Regions from separate parts of the Mycobacterium zoologicum genome, predicted to be linked through region 1. Evidence: riboswitches for the same ligand, from Rfam matches in the RefSeq annotation. Region 1 holds a riboswitch; each other region holds the start of a gene.
What was found. A riboswitch is a leader RNA that binds a small molecule or an ion and turns the genes downstream of it on or off. The one in region 1 is predicted to bind cobalamin.
Positions count from the first base shown of each region.

Region 2: another riboswitch for cobalamin. It lies ahead of K6T84_RS14635 (ABC transporter substrate-binding protein); the one in region 1 lies ahead of metE (5-methyltetrahydropteroyltriglutamate--homocysteine S-methyltransferase).
Region 3: another riboswitch for cobalamin. It lies ahead of K6T84_RS14655 (PPE family protein); the one in region 1 lies ahead of metE (5-methyltetrahydropteroyltriglutamate--homocysteine S-methyltransferase).

Region 1 covers NZ_JAYJJS010000001.1:187,313-193,878, reverse strand. Annotated here, with positions in the region: gene K6T84_RS00935 (LLM class flavin-dependent oxidoreductase) at 1-109, shown strand, start outside; gene metE (5-methyltetrahydropteroyltriglutamate--homocysteine S-methyltransferase) at 146-2,422, opposite strand; cobalamin riboswitch at 2,556-2,757, opposite strand; gene K6T84_RS00925 (SDR family oxidoreductase) at 2,797-3,447, opposite strand; gene K6T84_RS00920 (LLM class flavin-dependent oxidoreductase) at 3,535-4,509, shown strand; gene K6T84_RS00915 (NAD(P)H-dependent amine dehydrogenase family protein) at 4,506-5,576, shown strand; gene K6T84_RS00910 (mycofactocin-coupled SDR family oxidoreductase) at 5,579-6,457, opposite strand; gene K6T84_RS00905 (TetR/AcrR family transcriptional regulator) at 6,539-6,566, opposite strand, start outside.
Region 2 covers NZ_JAYJJS010000017.1:25,924-32,489, forward strand. Annotated here, with positions in the region: gene cobF (precorrin-6A synthase (deacetylating)) at 1-659, opposite strand, end outside; gene cobN (cobaltochelatase subunit CobN) at 656-4,231, opposite strand; cobalamin riboswitch at 4,263-4,371, opposite strand; cobalamin riboswitch at 4,377-4,567, shown strand; gene K6T84_RS14635 (ABC transporter substrate-binding protein) at 4,605-5,792, shown strand; gene K6T84_RS14640 (FecCD family ABC transporter permease) at 5,789-6,566, shown strand, end outside.
Region 3 covers NZ_JAYJJS010000017.1:33,551-38,585, forward strand. Annotated here, with positions in the region: gene K6T84_RS14645 (ATP-binding cassette domain-containing protein) at 1-923, shown strand, start outside; gene K6T84_RS14650 (DUF7676 family protein) at 936-1,514, shown strand; gene K6T84_RS14655 (PPE family protein) at 1,623-3,359, opposite strand; cobalamin riboswitch at 3,394-3,577, opposite strand; gene K6T84_RS14660 (PPE family protein) at 3,579-5,035, opposite strand, start outside.

The DNA.
Region 1 (6,566 bases):
TGTCGTCGACTGGGCGATCCTGTACCCGCCGAACTTCAGTGTCGATCCGGATGCTTTGCACGCCAACGAGTTACAGCTGATCGAGGTGGCCGCAAACTGGTCCTCGTGACCGCGGGTTGATCAACCCGCGGTCACGAGGCCACGTCTACACCCCGGCGCGGGCCTGCTTCGCCGCGGCCACCAGGTTGGCCAGCGACGCGGTCACCTCGTCGGTCTTGCGGGTCTTCAAGCCGCAGTCCGGGTTGACCCAGAGGCGCTGTGCCGGAACGGCCTCCAGTGCCTCTCGCAGCGACGCGGCCATCTCATCGGTGCTCGGGACGCGCGGTGAGTGGATGTCGTAGACGCCCGGGCCGACTCCGTTGGAGAACCCGATCGCATTGAGGTCGTCGAGCACCTCCATGTGCGAGCGCGCCGCCTCGATCGAGGTGACGTCGGCGTCCAGATCGGCGATCGCACCGATGACCTCGCCGAATTCGGAGTAGCACAGGTGGGTGTGGATCTGGGTTGCATCGGTCACCCCCGAGGTGGACAGCCGGAACGCTCCGACGGCCCAGTCCAGGTAGCTCTGCTGGTCGGCTTTGCGCAGTGGCAGTAACTCCCGCAGCGCGGGCTCGTCGACCTGGATCACCGCGATGCCCGCGGCCTCCAGATCCACCGTCTCGTCCCGGATCGCCAGAGCCACCTGGTCGGCGGTGTCGGCCAGCGGCTGGTCGTCGCGGACGAACGACCAGGCAAGGATGGTCACCGGGCCGGTGAGCATGCCCTTGACCGGCTTGTCGGTCAGCGACTGGGCGTAGGTGGCCCAGTCGACCGTCATCGGGCGTGGCCGGAAGACGTCACCGAACAGCACCGGCGGACGCACGCAGCGGCTGCCGTAGGACTGCACCCAACCGTTGGCGGTGGCGAAGAAACCGTCCAACTGCTCGGCGAAGTACTGCACCATGTCGTTGCGCTCCGGCTCGCCGTGCACCAGCACGTCCAGGCCGAGGCCCTCCTGCAGTGTGATGACGTCGGCGATCTCCGCCTTCATCCGGCGGGTGTACTCGGTCTCGTCGATCTCCCCGGCGACCAGCGCGGCGCGGGCCTTGCGGATGTCGACGGTCTGCGGGAACGAGCCGATGGTGGTGGTCGGCAGCGGCGGCAGGTGCAGTCGCTCGTCCTGGGCGGCGCGGCGTTCGGCGGCGCTGCCCCGGTGTGACCCGGCGGTGGTGATCGCCGCGATCCGGCTGCGGACATCGGCGTTGTTCAGCCGCGGATCCGATTTGCGGGACGCCACGGCGGCATCGGATGCAGCGATCGCGCCGGCCACCGCCTCGCGGCCCTCGGTCAGGGCGCGGGCCAGGACGGCCACCTCGGTCACCTTCTCGGCGCCGAACGCCAGCCAACTGCGCAGGCCGTCGTCCAGGGCCGGGTCGGTCTCCGGCTCCAGCGAGTAGGGCACGTGCAGCAGCGAGCACGACGTGCCCACGGCCAGCGTGCCGACCGAGCCGAGCAGGCGTTCCAGCTTGGCCAGGGCGGACTGGAGGTCGGTGCGCCAGATGTTGTGACCGTCGACGATGCCGGCGACCAGCGTCTTGGACGTCAGCTCAGGCTCGGCGACAACCGAATCCACCGACCCGTAGACCAGGTCGACACCGATCGCCTCGACCGGGGTGCGGGCCAGTGCCGCCAGCCCGGCGCCGGGGTCGCCGAAGTAGGTGGCCACGAACAGCGACGGCCGGTCGCGCAGCGCGCCGAGGCGGTGGTAGACCTGCTCGGCCAGGGCGGGGGCGTCGGCGGCGATGTCGGTGACCAGCACCGGCTCGTCGATCTGCACCCACTGCGCGCCGGCGCCGGCCAGCGTGGACAGCAGCTCGGCGTAGATGTCGGTCAGCTCATCCAGGCGCAGGATCGGCGTGGTGGCCCCGTCGACGGCCTTGCTCAGCAGCAGGAACGTGAGCGGTCCGATGATCACCGGGCGAGCCGGAATGCCTTGCTCTTGAGCCTCTTTGAGCTCAGCGAGTACCTTGGCCGGGTTGAGCGCGAACTTTGTGTCCGGGCCGATCTCCGGGACGATGTAGTGGTAGTTGGTGTCGAACCACTTCGTCATCTCCAGCGGTGCGATGTCGGCGTTGCCGCGGGCTGCGGCGAAGTAGCGGTCCAACTCGTCGGCCACACCGGCCACCCGCTCCGGCAGTGCGCCGAGCAGCACCGCGGTGTCGAGCATCTGGTCGTAGTAGGAGAACGTGTTGACCGGCACCGAGTCCAGGCCGGCGGCGGCCAGCTGCGCCCAGGTGTCGCGGCGCAGGCCGGCGGCCACCTTCTTGAGCTCGTCTTGGCCGATCCGGCCGGCCCAGTAGCTCTCGGTCGCGCGCTTGAGTTCGCGGCGGGGCCCGATTCTGGGTGAACCGAGAACGGTGGCGCTGAACGGTTGAGCGGTCATAGTGCAATCCTTCGATTCGGAGAGGTGGGTCACCGCCTGGTGGGTGTCCAGCCAATCCGGTCTGTGCAATTTAACGCACTATAACCATCAAAACCAGACGCCCATTCCGCGAGGCGTTGATCCGCCGGGCGCGGCGCGCCCGGCACAACAGGCAGGTCTTCGGACTCGCAGGCGCGCACCTCACGGTGCTCCTAATGGCCGTCGCTTCCCAGTCACGGACCCGTGACCAGTGCCTATGACGGCGGTCGTTCCTGCATACCGCTGCGGGACAGTCCCGGATTCTCACCGGGTTCCCTCTCGCGCTCCACGGAAAACCGCGTTGCGCTCGATGCCGAGACCGCGGGGGTATCGGCAAACCAGTTGCGTGATCGAGATTACCCGGCCGCGAGCGCCTCGGAGATGGGCATCGTGCCGTCGTTGAACTCGATGGTGCGGCGAATTGTCGACGCGTCGGTCAGGCAGGCAGCGATCACCAGCGCGACGTTGCCGCGCGACACCTGCCCTTTGCCGGTGTCCGGTCCGACAGCGATCTCTCCGGTGGCGGGCTCGAGGGTGAGCCGGCTCGGCCCCAGCACCGTCCAGTCCAGGTCGGTGGCCCGCAGGTGGGCGTCGGCGGCGGCCTTGGCCTCGGCGTACGGGTAGAACGGGTCGTCTTCGGGGACGTCGTGGTCGGGGCCGGCGCCGAAGTAGGACACCATGACGAACCGCCGGACTCCTGCCTTCGCCGCGGCATCGATGGTGCGGATCGCGGCGTCGCGGTCGACGGCATAGGTGCGTGCCGGGTTCCCGCCGCCGGCGCCGGCGGAGAACACCACCGCGTCGTGGCCGGTCAACAGTTCGGCCAGCGCGTCGGTGTCGAGCTGCTCGATGTCGGCCACCACCGGAACCGCCCCGGTGACGGCGACCTCCTCGGAGTGGTCGGGGTTGCGGAAGATCGACGTCACCTCCTCACCGGCGTCGGCAAGGATGGGACTGAGCAGCAGGGCGACGTTGCCGTGGCCCCCGATGATCACAATGCGTGCCATGGCTTCGACGCTACCCGTCGATCGTCAGAAGCTGGGTCGCGAGCGAAACCCAACGATGTGAACAAATATTAGGTTATAGTCGTGCGGATGTTCACGCTGCGCTTCGACATGCGGGCGCCCGCCACGGGTGCGCCCAGTGGCGAGTTGTACGCCGCGGCACTGGAAATGTGCGCGTGGGCCGAATCCCGCGGCGCGATGGCCGCCGTTGTCTCCGAGCATCACGGCACCGAGGACGGGCACCTGCCGTCTCCGTTGCTGCTGGCTTCGGCGATCGCCGCCCGAACGCAGGTGCTGCCGATTCTGCTTGCCGCGGTGGTCCTTCCGTTCTGGGATCCGGTGCGGCTGGCCGAAGACATGAGCGTGCTCGACATCATCAGCAACGGCCGCGTCGCCTACGCCTTCGGTATCGGTCACCGCGCACCGGAGTACGAACACTTCGGCGCGGACATGAGCCGGCGTGGGCGGCTGGCCGACGAGAAACTGGCGCTGCTGCTGCAGCTGTTACGGGGCGAGCCGGTCATCCATCAGGGGCGCCGTATTCACATCACGCCGCCGTGCGTGACGCCAGGCGGCCCGCACATCATGGTGGCCGGCGGAAGTGCGGCGGCGGCGAAGCGGGCCGCCCGCCACGGTCTGGGGTTCATCGCTCAGACGAACTCGGCTGCTTTGAGGGAAGCCTACGAATCGCAGTGCCGAAACCACGGACGTGAACCGGGCCCCCTGCGGCTCCCGGACGTCGATGCGCCGACGACGGTATTCGTCGCCGACGACGTGGACAAGGCCTGGGACGAGCTGGGCCCGTACCTGTTGCACGACGCCGTGACCGCCGCGGCCTACCGGCACGGGGATCGCACGGTGGCGAGCATTTCACCGGCCGCCAGTGTGGCCGAGCTGCGGGCGACGCCGGGCCCCTACCGCGTCTTCACCGTGGCCGAGGCGGCCGCGCAGTTGCGGTCCGGTGGCAGCCTGCCGCTGCTGCCGTTGTGTGGCGGGCTGCCGCCCGCTCTCGCGTGGCCGTACCTGGAACGCGCGGTGTCGGCCCGCAACGAAGGGAAACCATGACTGACCCGACTCGTATCGTCGTGTGGTCGACCGGGGGTGTCGGCTCCATCGCCATCGAGGCGATCCGGCATCGGCCTGATCTGGAACTCGTTGGCGTCTGGGTTCATTCGCCGCACAAGGCGGGGCGAGACGCCGGTGAACTCGCCGGTGGGAAGCCCCTGGGGGTAGCGGCGACCGGTGACGCCGATGCGCTGATCGCGCTGCGGCCCGACTGCGTGGTGTATGCCGCGAGCGGTCCCGAACGCGACGCCGGCGCGGTGCCCGACTATCTGCGGCTGCTGGCGGCCGGCATCAACGTCGTCTCGACGTCATCGACCAGCCTGGTATATCCGCCGAGCTATTTCCACCCGCAGTGGCGCCGGCAGCTTCAGGAGGCGGCCGTTGCCGGTGCAGCGTCGTTCTATGTGTCGGGCATCTTTCCCGGGTTCGGGTCCGATCAGCTGGCGCTGCTGTTGGCGACCCAGTCCAAGACGATCCGCTCGGTGACGGTGCGTGAGATCGCACTCAATGACCACTACCCGGTCGCCGAGGTGATGATGAACGGGATGGGATTCGCCCGGCCGCTGGACTTCGAGCCGATGCTGAGCACCCCGGGGTTCATCGAAATGGCCTGGGGGGCACCGATTCATCTGATGGCGCAGGGATTGGGGGTTCAGATCCAGCAGATCCGCGGCTCGCTGGACCGCCGAGTGACCCACCGCGATATCGAGGTCGCGTTCGGAACCATCCCGGCGGGAACATGTGGTGCGGTGTGCACCCGGGCGGCCGGAGTCGTCGACGGCCGGGAGGCCCTGGTGGTCGAGCACATCATCCGGATGGCACGCGACGTCGCCCCGGACTGGCCGGCCTCGGACTGCGACGCCACCTACCGGGTGGACATCGACGGCGATCCGGACATCTCCTGCGCGATGACGCTGGGTGATGCGCGAGGCCACGGGGCCGGCCGGGGCGCGATGGCGGCCACCGCGATGCGCGTCGTCAACGCGGTGCCCTATGTGGTGGACGCCGCGCCGGGACTGCTCAGCTCGCTGGATCTGCCGATCACGTTGCCGCGAAACGTGATCTGAGGCTATCCGCCCGGACCGTTGGGCCACTTGAGCAGCGAACCGGCATCGACGCGGATGTGCTGTCCGGTGATGTAGCGGGCGTCCTCGCTGGCCAGGAACACCCCGAGGTTCGCCATGTCTTCGGGCTCCACGTAGGGGATCGGCATGGCCTGGAAGAGGGTGAACAGCGGCTCGGCGTCCTCGCGGGTGGCCTTCTTGCCTGCGTTGGTCAGGTCCGGGCGGAACATGGAATACATCCCGTCGTTCTGCAGCAGATGGGTGTTGCAGTTGGTCGGATGGATGGCGTTGACGCGGATCATCCTGGGTGCCAGGTGCAGTGACATCTCGTCGACGTACTCCATCACGATGCGCTTGCTCCACCCGTACCCGGCGCCGCCGGGCCCCATGTTCGGGTTGTCGGTGGTCCCGCGGATCATGCCGGCTGTCGAGCCGGTGACGATGATGGATGCGCCGTCGGGCAGATGGGGGATGGCCACCGCGACGGTGTTCATCACCCCGACCAGATCGACGTCGGAGGCGTCGACGAACTGCATCGGGTCCGGCTTGCCCATCGCCATCGGCAGGATGCCGGCGTTGGCGACGACGATGTCGATCTTGCCCAGGTCCGCCAGACCCGCCTCGACCGCGTCACGCAACTCGTGGCGTTCGCGCACATCGGCGATGCGGGCGACCACCCGGCGGCCCAGTTCCTTGACCGCCCGTTCGGTCTCGGCGAGGTCATCGGGGGTGGCCAGGGGATAGGGATTGGACTCGATTTGGCGGCAGATGTCGATGGCGATGATGTCTGCGCCTTCTTTGGCCATCGCGATGGCGTGCGCACGACCCTGACCGCGGGCGGCGCCGGTGATGAATGCGACCTTGCCACTGAGCTTTCCGGACATGGATCGAACCTATGTGACCGGCCGGGCATCCGCAATAGACTTCGGAACAAAACTTTGGTAGCGAAGGGGAGCGGTCTTAAGTTATCCGGCGGGGTCGCGTTCTGCGGCC
Region 2 (6,566 bases), on a different contig from region 1:
TCGAGCACGTCGCACACCCGTCCACTGACCAACCGTTCGCCGGGTGCACCGAGGTTGGCGCCCCACCAGATGCTCCAGTCCGCCAGGGCGCTCAGGTCGGCCAACTCCTTGTTGAGCATCGCGACGATGTTGTCCTGGCCGTCATCTACGGCCTCCAGCAATCGCCGGCCGGTGGTGATGTGCACCGGCCGGCCGACCGGGTGCAGCACGATCCGGTGCCGGGCCGCCAGTAGCTGCGGTGCGCTGATGCCGGGCAAGACCTGGTACTCAAGCTCCACACCAAGATCTTTCACCTGCTGCACGATCCGGATCGTCGAGTCGAACAGCGACGGGTCGCCCCAGACCAGAAACGCCGCGGTGCCGCCCCGCTCACGCAGCACGTCGGCGTAGCGAGCCGCCCGCGCCGCATGCCAGTCGGCGACGGCACTCTCATACCCGGTCGTGGTCAGCGCCGGGGACCGGTCCCGGCGCGGGTCGGCGACGGTGACGATCGGAACCGTGCCGGCGTACGCGTCAACGACCGCCCGCCGCAGTGCCAACAGGGCGTCTTGGGAGGACTTCTCGGGCGCCACCACATAGTCGACCGACCGCAGCGTGTCGGCGACCTCGGCCGTGACGTGCTGGGGTCCCATGCCGACACCGAGAATCCAGACTTTCACCGGTCCTCCAGATCCCCTTCGACGTCGAGATAGGCCTGCTGCAACGCCGCCATGGTCGCCGGGTCCGGTTGCGCCCACAGACCACGATCTGCTGCCTCTTTCAGCCGCTCCACGATGCCCTGCAGCGCCCACGGGTTGGATTTGTCCAGGAACTCGCGGGTTTCCGGATCGAGCACATACTCGGCGGCGAGCTTCTCATACATCCAGTCGTGCACCACCCCGGCGGTGGCGTCGAACCCGAACAGGTAGTCGACCGTCGCGGCGAGCTCGAACGCGCCCTTGTAGCCGTGCCGGCGCATCGCGGAGATCCAGCGCGGGTTGACCACCCGGGCCCGGAACACCCGGGCGGTCTCCTCGGCCAGTGTGCGGGTGCGGACGGCGTCCGGTGACGTCGAGTCCCCCACGTAGGCCTTCGGGTCGGCTCCGGTGAGCGCACGCACGGTCGCGATCATGCCACCGTGGTAGACGAAGTAGTCGTCGGAATCGGCGATGTCGTGTTCGCGGGTGTCGATGTTCTTGGCGGCCACCTTGATCCGGCGGTAGTTGGTGCGCATGTCATCGGTTGCGGCGACGCCGTCCAGTCCGCGGCCGTAGGCGAACCCGCCCCAGGTGGTGTAGACCTCGGCCAGGTCCTTGTCGTCACGCCAGGTGCCGGATTCGATCAGCTGCAGGATTCCGGCCCCGTAGGAGCCCGGCGCTGAGCCGAAGACCCGGGTGGTGGCCCGGCGCAGGTCGCCGTGGGACGCCAGATCCGCGCGGGCGTGCGCGGCCACGAAGTTCTGATCGTCGGGCTCGTCGAGGGTTGCCACCATCTGCACGGCGTCGTCGAGCATGGTCACCACATGCGGGAAGGCGTCCCGGAAGAATCCCGAGATGCGTACCGTCACATCGATTCTGGGCCGTCCTAGCTCGTCCAGCGAGACTATCTCCAGCCCGCATACCCGCCGGGAGGCCTCGTCCCATTCCGGGCGTACCCCCAGCAGCGCCAGCACCTCGGCGACGTCGTCTCCGGAGGTACGCATCGCCGAGGTTCCCCACACCGACAGCCCCACCGACTCCGGATAGCCGCCGGTGTCGTCGAGGTAGCGCCGCACCAGGGAGTCGGCCATCGCCTGCCCGGTCTGCCAGGCCAGCCGGGACGGCACCGCGCGCGGGTCGACGGTGTAGAAGTTGCGCCCGGTGGGCAGCACGTTGACCAGACCGCGCAGCGGTGAGCCGGACGGGCCGGGCCGCACGAACCCGCCAGCCAGCGCGTGCAGCACCGAGTCGAGTTCGGCCGTGGTGCCGGCCAGCCGCGGAACCACCTCGGTGGCGGCGAATCTCAGCACCCGACACACCTCGGGATCGGGATGCGCCGAATCGGCCACCGCCGCATCCCAACCCGCCGCCTCCATCGTCTCGACCAGGTCTCGGGCGCGCTGCTCGATCTCGTCGACCGCCACCACCGGCGCGTCTTCTTTCAGGCCGAGCGCCGCCCGCAGCCCGGGCACCGCGTGGTCCACCCCGCCCCACACCTGCGGGGCGCGCAGGATCGCCAGCACCAGGTTCACCCGCGCCGGCCCGGTCGGGGCGCCACCCAGAACATGCAGGCCGTCACGGATCTGCGCGTCCTTGATCTCGCACAGCCAGCCGTCCACGTGCAGCAGGAAATCGTCGAACTCCTCATCCTCGGGCCGCTCATCCAGACCCAGGTCGCGGTGCATCTCCGCCGCGCGCATCAGGTTCCAGATCTCGCCGCGGATCGCCGGCAGCTTGGCCGGGTCCATCGTGGCGATGTTGCCGTACTCGTCGAGCAGTTGCTCCAGCCGGGCGATGTCGCCGTAGGACTCCGCGCGCGCCATCGGCGGGATCAGGTGATCGACGATCACCGCGTGGGCCCGGCGTTTGGCCTGAGCCCCCTCGCCGGGATCGTTGACCAAAAACGGGTAGATCAGCGGCAGGCCGGCGATCATGGCGTCGGTGGCGCAGCTCGCCGACAATGCCGCGGTCTTGCCGGGCAGCCACTCCATCGAGCCGTGCTTACCCAGGTGGATCACCGCGTGCGCACCGAATCCCTGTGCCAGCCAACGGTAGGCGGCCAGGTAGTGGTGACTCGGCGGCAGGTCGGGATCGTGGTAGATCGCCACCGGGTTCTCCCCGAACCCGCGGGGCGGCTGGATCATCAGCACGATGTTGCCGGATCGCAGTGCGGCCAAAACGATCTCACCGGCCTCGTTGACGAACAGTTTGCCCGGTGCCGGGCCCCACGCCGTCGTCATGGCTTCACGCAGGTCGTCGGGCAGCTCCGCGGTCCAGTCGGCGTACTGCTGCGCGGTTACCCGGACCTGCGCGTCGGTCAGTTGCGCCGCGGACAACCAGTCCTCGTCCTGGCCGCCGGCCTCGATCAGGGTGTGGATCAACCGGTCCCCGGCCAGCGTCTCGCCGTCAGAACCCAGCACACCGAAGCCGTCCCCGACGTCATAGCCCGCCGCGGCCAGCCGGTGCAGCAGCCGCACCGCTGAGGCCGGGGTGTCCAGGCCGACGGCGTTGCCCACCCGGGAGTGCTTGGTGGGATAGGCCGAGAGCACCAACGCGAGTTTCTTCTCGGAATTCGGGATATGGCGCAGCACAGCATGGTTCACGACCACACCGGCGACCCGGGCGCAGCGCTCGGCGTCGGCGGTGTAGTGTGGCAGCCCGTCGTCGTCGATCTCCTTGAAGGAGAACGGCACCGTGATGATCCGGCCGTCGAACTCCGGGATGGCGATCTGGGTGGCCGAATCCAGCGGGGTCACGCCGTCGTCGTTGGCCTCCCAGTCCGCCCGCGACGAAGCCAGGCACAACCCCTGGAACACCGGGATGTCCAGCGCGGCAATCCGTTCGATGTCCCACGCGCCGTCGTCGTCGCCGGCGCTGACCGTCGCGGTGGCGTTGAGTGCCCCGCCGGCCGCCAGCATGCAGACCACCACGGCGTCCAGCGTCCCCAGCGCGTCGTAGAGCTCGTCGCCGGCGTTGCGCAACGACGCGGCGAAGATCGGCACCCCGACAGCCCGGCCGGTGGCGTCGATCGCGTCGGCCAAAGCGTGCGCGAAGCCGGCGTTGCCGCTGACCTCGTGCGCCCGGTAGTAGAGCACCCCGACCCGCACGGCGTCGGGAACCTCGGCGGCGGGCGATCGCTGGGCGTATCCCCACTCCGGGATCACCGCCGGTTCGTCGAAGCCCTCACCGGTGAGCAGCACGGTGTCGCACAGGAACGCGTGCAGCTGCGCCAGGTTGGCCGGCCCGCCCTCGGCGAGGTAGGCGTGTGCCTGCGCGGCCAGGCCGATCGGGACCGTCGAACACTCCATCAGCTCGGCGTTGGGCGAGCGTTCCCCGCCGAGCACCACCAGCGGCAGGCCCGTGGCACGCAGCAGCTTCAGTTCGTCGGCGATCTCGGCCGAAGAACCGAGGATTCGCAGCACCACGACGTCTGTGCCGTCGAGCAGCGGCGCGATGTCGTGGCGCGCCGGGTTGCCGAGCCGGTAGGCCGCGCCGCTGGCCCTCGCGGACAGCAGGTCGGTGTCGGACGTGGACAGGAGCGCAATGCGCCGCATAGCCGGTTCCTCCTGGGGGTTCGCGCCCCGCATAGTCGGATGTCCCGCGGCCAGTATCTGGCTAACACAGTGGCGGAACCGCGCCGGATTTGAAATGGATTCTCACCGGACTTCCTGACGCCACGAGACGGCGGCCAGCCTATCCCAGCACGGCATGCAACAATGTCGCCGGTAAGGCGATGACGACAGTGAGGAAGCCGGTGCGAATCCGGCGCGGTCCCGCCACTGTCATCGGGGAGTGACCCTCATCAGCCACGGCCCGCCGCCTGTGGGGCTGGAAGGCGAGGCGAACGGTGATCCGAAAGCCAGGAGACTCACGTCATCGCGTCCTGCGAACCGGGGCGGTGTACCCCGAGGAAGCTGATGCGCGCCCATGTCCCGTGCGTTGCGGGTAGCACTTGCGCTGGTCACGATGCTGGCCGGCTGCTCGGCCGAGCATGCCACCGTCCCCGACGGCGCGCGTGCCGGTTGCATCACCGACTTCGATCCGGCCGTCGACTACTTCCCGGACAAGTCGACGCTGTCCGAGGCCACCAACTTCCGCATCGAATACCACCGCAGCTACCAGGTCCTGACCGTCGAGCGTCCCTACCTCGGCGGCAAGCCGGTGTCGTATGTGCTGGTGCGCTGCGGCGCGCCGGCCCCCGAGCTGTCCGGCGAGTTGGCCCGCGCCCAACAGGTCAGCGTCCCGGTGCACAGCCTGTATTCGGGCTCCACCACCCACCTGGCGATGATCACCGAACTCGGCCAGGCCGGCGTCGTCACCGGCGTGGCCAGTCCTGCCGCGGTCGCCGACGCGGCGATCCGCAGCCGCATCGATGCCGGTGCGATCGTCGGGTACGCCCCGGGTGGGCAGGTCAACATCGAGACCGTGTTGCAGGCCGGCCCCGATGTGCTGGTCACCCAGGGCATGGACGATCCCGGTTATCCCAAGCTGCGCGAGGCCGGAATCCCGGTGGTCGCCGACGCCGAATGGCTGGAGCCCACCCCGCTGGGCCGCGCCGAATGGATCAAAGTGTTTGCGGCACTGACCGGTACCGAACACCAGGCCGAGCAGACCTACCGCATGATCCGCGATGGGTACCACGCGCTGAGCGCCCGGGCCGCTGGGGCCTCGAAAGCCAAACCCGTCGACGTACTGGTGGGCACCATGTATTCGGGCAACTGGTCGATGCCCACCGGCGCGAGCTACTCCGGCCGGCTGGTCGCCGATGCCGGCGGGACCTATCCCTGGCTGAGCGACACCGGCGCGCAGAGCCGGCAGCTGAACTTCGAATCGGTCTACGCCCGGGCTGGCGGCGCACCGCTGTGGCTGGTCACAGACGACTGGAAAGCGTTGAGCGACGCGGTTTCCCAGGACAGTCGCTACGGCGAGCTCGCCGCGGTCCGCAGCGGTCAGGTGTGGTCGGGCACCAAGGCCGTCGACCAGAACGGCCGCAACACCTACTGGGAACGCGGCACGGCGCGGCCGGATCTGCTGCTCGGCGACCTGGTGGCGATCCTGCATCCCGAGTCGGCACCCGGCCACGAGTTCGCGTTCTACCGTCAGGTCCCGCGATGAAGGCCCGCACCCCGCTGGTATTGGCGGGCCTGGCCGTCGCGGTGGTAGTGCTGGCGCTGCTGGGTCTGGCGCTCGGTCCGGTCCGGGTGCCGCTGGCCGACACCGTGCGGGTGCTGCTCGGTGCCGACGCCTCCGACCCGCGCTGGCAGGTGATCGTGGCGAACATGCGGCTGCCCCGGGTGCTCACCGCGCTGGCCGCCGGGGCCGCGCTGGGGGTCTCCGGGCTGCAGCTGCAGACCCTGTTCCGCAACACCCTCGCCGACCCCTACATCCTCGGGGTCAGTTCCGGCGCCAGCCTCGGCGTGGCGCTGGTGGTGCTGCTCGGCGGGAGCGCCGGCTTCGGCGCCGGTATGGCCGGGGCCGGCCGCGGTGGGGCGGTGATCGCGGCCGCGGTGGGCGCGGCGGTGATGCTGACGCTGGTGCTGGCGCTGTCGCGCTGGACGCGTTCGGCGGCCACCCTGCTGCTCATCGGGGTGATGTTGGGCGCGGCCAGTACCGCGCTGGTGAGTCTGGCGATGGTCTACTCCGACCCGCAGCGGGTGCAGCAGTTTCTGCTGTGGGGGCTGGGCAGTTTCGCCGGCACCGGCTGGGGCGACCTGCAACTGCTGCTACCGCTGGTCGGGGTGGGGCTGGCCGCCGCCGCGCTGACGATCCGGCCGCTCAACGCCCTGCTGCTCGGCGAGAGTTACGCGGCCACCATGGGTATCAACGTCCGGCGGGCCCGGATGGTCACGGTCGGATCGGCCTCGCTGCTGGCGGGTGTGACGACGGCGT
Region 3 (5,035 bases), on a different contig from region 1:
TCGACGCCCCCGAGCCGCTGCGCGCCGCCCTGACGCGCGTGCTGTCCCGGGAAGGCTGGGAGGTGCGTGAGCCGGCCGAGATTCTGGTCACCGCAACCGATCCCGAAGCGATCACGATGCGTCGGGCCGCATCGACCACGGTCAGCGCCTTGCGCGACCTGCCACAGTTGCTGCGTGCCCGGCCCGCGGCCGGACACAGCTGCGTGCCGCCGGATCAGGCGGCGGCCGCGCTGGCCGAACTATCGTGCGTAACACCGTATTTCGCGGTCTCAACCGGAGCGGTCGAGGGCGGTGGCTGGCGCCCGGTGACCCAGCTCTACACCGACCCGGAACTGCTCGACGACGCCGTCGCAGCCGTGCGGGAGCGCATCGGGGCGCCGGATCACCGGGTCGCGGCGTCGACGTTCTTCCTCGGGTTCGCGGCGCGGCTGTGGTCGATCGGGCTGGGCGGGCTCGCCGAGCACGGCCTGCTGCTGGATCTGGATCCCGACGAGCTCTGGTACACCCAATCCTGCGGTACGGTACGGCTGCACCTGCCGAAACCGGTGGCCTGGCAAGGGCCGGGGCTCGATTCGCTGCTGGCCGAGGAGGTGCTGCGCCGGCACCTGATCCCGCTGACCGCGGCGGTGCGACGGCTCGGCCCGATCTCGGAGAAGCTGCTGCGCGGCAACGCCGCCTCCGCCGTGCTGGGCGCCGCGCGCGCCCTACACCGGCATCACGGCGCACCGCTGGCGACCGACCCATCCTGGGAGCTGGCCCGCGCCGTGTGCGCCGACGAAAGTCTCTGCGACACCATCCGTTTCGACGAATCCGGTACCGACTATCGGCGTGCCACCTGCTGCCTGTTCTACCGCACACCGGGCGGTGGGCTGTGCATCGACTGCGCGCTCACCCACAAACCTCAAGCTCGTTCACACGATTAGGAAGGAATCCCCATGACCGAAACCACCACCGCCGTAGTTGCCGATCCCCCGATCGTCGACACCGAAGACCGGGGCCGCGAACAACTGTGGCCGCTGCCCACCGACCAGCAGAGTCTGCTGGACCTGCTGCACCTGTGCTTCGACGAGTACTGGGACGAGATCTGGTTCGGCATCATCATGCAGGGCGCCGCCTGGGAGGTGGCAGCACCCAACGCGCCGCGCAAGATCGCGATGCTCGACGGTTACGCCACAGTTGATTTCGGCCGCTGGCACTTTCACCTGTGCATCGGCAAGCACCGGGCCAGCGGCTCGGAGCTGGGCCGCATTCGCCGCTGCACCCGCGCCGAGCTGTACCGGCGGATCGGCAAGGACGGCAACCCGATGTCGTGGGGCGTGCGACTGTACAACGGACGCGACGAGCAGATGATGACGCTGATGCTGCCGAACCCGTTCCTGACCAACGACCAGCAGATGCGCGAGGAGCCCGAGTGGGGCCAGCTGGAACTGTGGGACAAGCTGCGCGAGCGCTACCTGGGCCTGGGCCCGGACCCGTTGGACCGCAGCGGGAATCGGATCCGCTGCGGCGGTTAGCGAGGCTCGACGAAGGAGAGCCGAAGCTGGGCCGCCGCAACAGGCACCGCGGTTAGCAAGGCTCGACGAAGGAGAGCCGAAGCTGGACCGCCGCAACAGGCACCGCGGTTAGCAAGGCTCGACGCCCGGCCAGGTGTTGGGCATCATCGGGCTGACCGCCCCGCCGCCGAATCCGTCGTCGGCCAGTGCGGTCAGCCCGGCCGGGTGCGCGGCGGCGACCCGGTGGGTGCTGCCGGCGAACCCGCCGGCATCCCGGGCCGAGGCAGAGACCCCGACGGGCTCGGGCGTCAAATCCTGTTCCAGGTCCATGTACTCATGACCGCGCCCCAGCATGCCGACCTTCGCGCGGCGCCGGCGCCGCTGCGGCGCAACCTCTTCCGCGGATTCGGCTGCGGGAACCTCGGCGCCGACCGGCTTCGAGGCCGCCTTCTTGCGGGCGCTGGTCCCTGACGCCCGTCGGGCGCCCATGTCCAGGCCGCCGACCATGTACATGTAGGCCGGCATGGTCACCGACGGCGGCCCGGCCGGGGTCGGTGGCGGGGCTGCGGGCGGCGGCGCGGGGGCCGCGGCCGGTGCGGGGGTTGGCGCAGGAGCCGGCGCCGGCGCGGGAGCCGGCGCGGGTGATGGAGCCGGCGGTTGGGCCATCGCCAGCCCGGGCGTCGGCGGGGCGGGCGGCGGCGTCGGGACCGCCAACGCATGATGCGCCAGCGCGCCGATGCCCAGACCGCCGAGCACCCCCGCCGGGGCCAGCACCGTCGTGGCGGCCAGCGCAGGCAACAGTGCGGGTAGTAGCGCCGTCTGGGTGACCAAGTAGTTCAGCACCTGGATGGTGTTGCCGATCGTGGACCCGACGATCTCGACCATCGCCATCGGGATGACCAGCCCCAGGCCCTGGGGGTTGAACAGCGCGGTGTACATGATCGCGATCAGGTCGTCGACGATCACGATGCTGGTGAACGCGAAGTAGGAGCCCGGGTCCAGCGGCACCGAGAAGATGTAGGCCAGGTTGCCGGGGTTGAGATAGCTCAGCGGGTTGCCGGTCCACGCCAGCCAGGATCCGGGCACCCCGGGCGGCGGCAACAGCGACGACCCGCCCTGCAGGCTGGCGAACCACTGCGCCAGCGGGTCGGAGATGCCGGTGAAGCCGATCTTGTTGAAGAACTCCTGCAGTTCGGCGTACAGCGGGTACTGGCTGCTGTCGGGATAGGGCGGGCTGGGCACCAGACTTTCGAGCCAGTTCGCGAAGTCGGTGAACCACTGCGGCGGCTGCGGCGCGGTGGTGTCGGTGGCGTCGGCGCTGCCCGGCGACTTCAACACCGTGGGCGCCGGTTCGAGCTGCGGCACCGTCGCCACCGCGGTGGTTGCGGTGGCGTCGTACGCGGTCATCACGGCGGCGGCCTGCGCCCACATCCGGGCGTAGTCGGCTTCGTTCAATGTGATCGGAATGGTGTTGATCCCAAAGAAATTGGTGCCGACCAGCACCGCGTGGGTGACGTGGTTGGCCACCAGTTCGGCCATCGTCGGCATCGCCGCCACCGCGCTGGTGTAGGCGGCGGCCGCGGTCTGCTGCTGTGCGGCGGTGGCCGCGCCGTCGGCACCGGCCTGCAACAGCCAGGCCAGGTACGGCGCGTTGGCGGCCACGAACGCCTCGGCGGCCGGCCCCTGCCAGGCACCGGCCTGGACCGCGGCCAGCACACCGGTCAGTTCGTCGGCGATCGTCGTGTATTCGACGGAAAGGGAGGTCCAGGCTGCCGCGGAGGCGAGCAGCGGGCCGGCACCGGGACCGGCGGACAACAGGGTCGAATGGATTTCAGGCGGCGACGCCACCCAGACAGGCGCAGACAATGGGAATCAGCTCTCTCGGGGTACACCGCCCCGGGTCGCAGGATGCGACGATGTGAGTGTCCTGACTCTCGGATCAACGCTCGCCTCGCCTTCCAACTCCGTTAAGAGCCGTGGCTGTTGAGGGTCGCTCCCCGATCACAGTGGCGGGACCGTGCCGGATTCACACCGGCTTCCTGCACCATCGTTGCCGTACTGGCGCAGTATCGCACGCTAGGTCAGCTATTGGCGATACTGCAGCGCCCATGTGCCGGGCGTCATAGGAGTGGTGACACCGCCGCCGAACCCGTCCCCGGACAGCGCGGTCAGGCCGCTCGGTGAAAAGTCATCCTCGAGGTCCATGTACTCGTGGCCGCGGCCGAGCATGTCGTGCTTGGCCCGTCGGCGCCGGCGGACCTTGGCCTTCTCCTCGGCGGCGGCGGCCTCCTCAGGAGCCGCGGCTGCCTCGGGTTCCGGGGCCTTGCGGCGACGGGCACTGGTGCCCGCGGCCCGGCGGGCCTGCTGGCTCAGGCCCGCGACCAGGTACATGTAGGCGAGGCTGTCGCCCGGTGACAGCGGCGGGGCGGGTGGTGGCGGGGGCGCGGCGGGCGCAGGCGGAGCCGCGGCCGGCACCGGAGCCGGCGCAGGGGCCGGAGCGGGGGCAGGCACCGGAGCCGGTGGCGTGGGTGCCACCGTCAACCCGGCGAACGGCGGGGGCACCGGGGGCACCGCGACCACCGGCACGGCGTGCAGGGCGGCCAGGCCCGACAGTCCCGCCAACCCGGCCAGCGGCGCCACCGCCAGCGGCAACGCGGCCGTCAACATCGGCAGCATGACCGGGATCAGCACGAGGGCTTGCTCCAGCAGCGTCTTGAGCAGGGCGATCACATCGGTGATGATCGTCCCGATCGCCTCGACCGCGGTGAACAGCAGCGTCGAGGCGATCGTGCCGGGATTTCCGGAGGCGAACGCCGCGGCCAGGTCCGCTCCGATGAACGCGAACGTCTGCGACAGGTAGGCGGCGAACGACCCGAAGTCCATCGGATAGCCCAACGCGAACGCGATGTTGTAGGGGCTCAGGAAGCTCAGCGGGTTGCCGGTCAGCGTCAGCCAGGGATCGAACCCGGAGAAGATCGACTGGAGGTACGGGTTGGCGGCCAGCTGGTTGATCATCGGCTGCAGCACGTTGTTGTAGAAGTCGGTGTAGCCGCTGTTCTGCAGCCAGTCCATGATGTCGTTCTGCCGATCCGGCGGCAGCTGCGACTGGCTGGCGTCGGCGGAGCCGGCCTTGACGATCTGCGGCGAAGCGGTGGTCTGCGGCGTCGACGCCACCGCGGCATCCGCCACGGCCTGATAGGTCGCCATCACCGCGGCCGCCTGGAACCACATCCGGCCGTAGTCGGCTTCGTTCAGCGCGATCGGAATCGCATTCACGCCAAAGAAATTCGTGCCCACCAGCACCGCGTGCGCAGCGTGGTTGGCGGCCAGCTCCGCAAGCGTCGGCATCGCCGCCAGCGCGGCGGTGTAGGCGGTGGCCGCGGTCTGCTGCTGGCCGGCGGTCACCGCGCTGGCGGCACCGGCCTGCACCAGCCAGGCCAGATACGGCACATTCGCCGCCACATAGGCCTCGGCGGACGGGCCCTGCCACGCGCCGGCCTGCACCGCTCCCAGCAGCGCGGTCAGGTCATGAGCGATCTCGG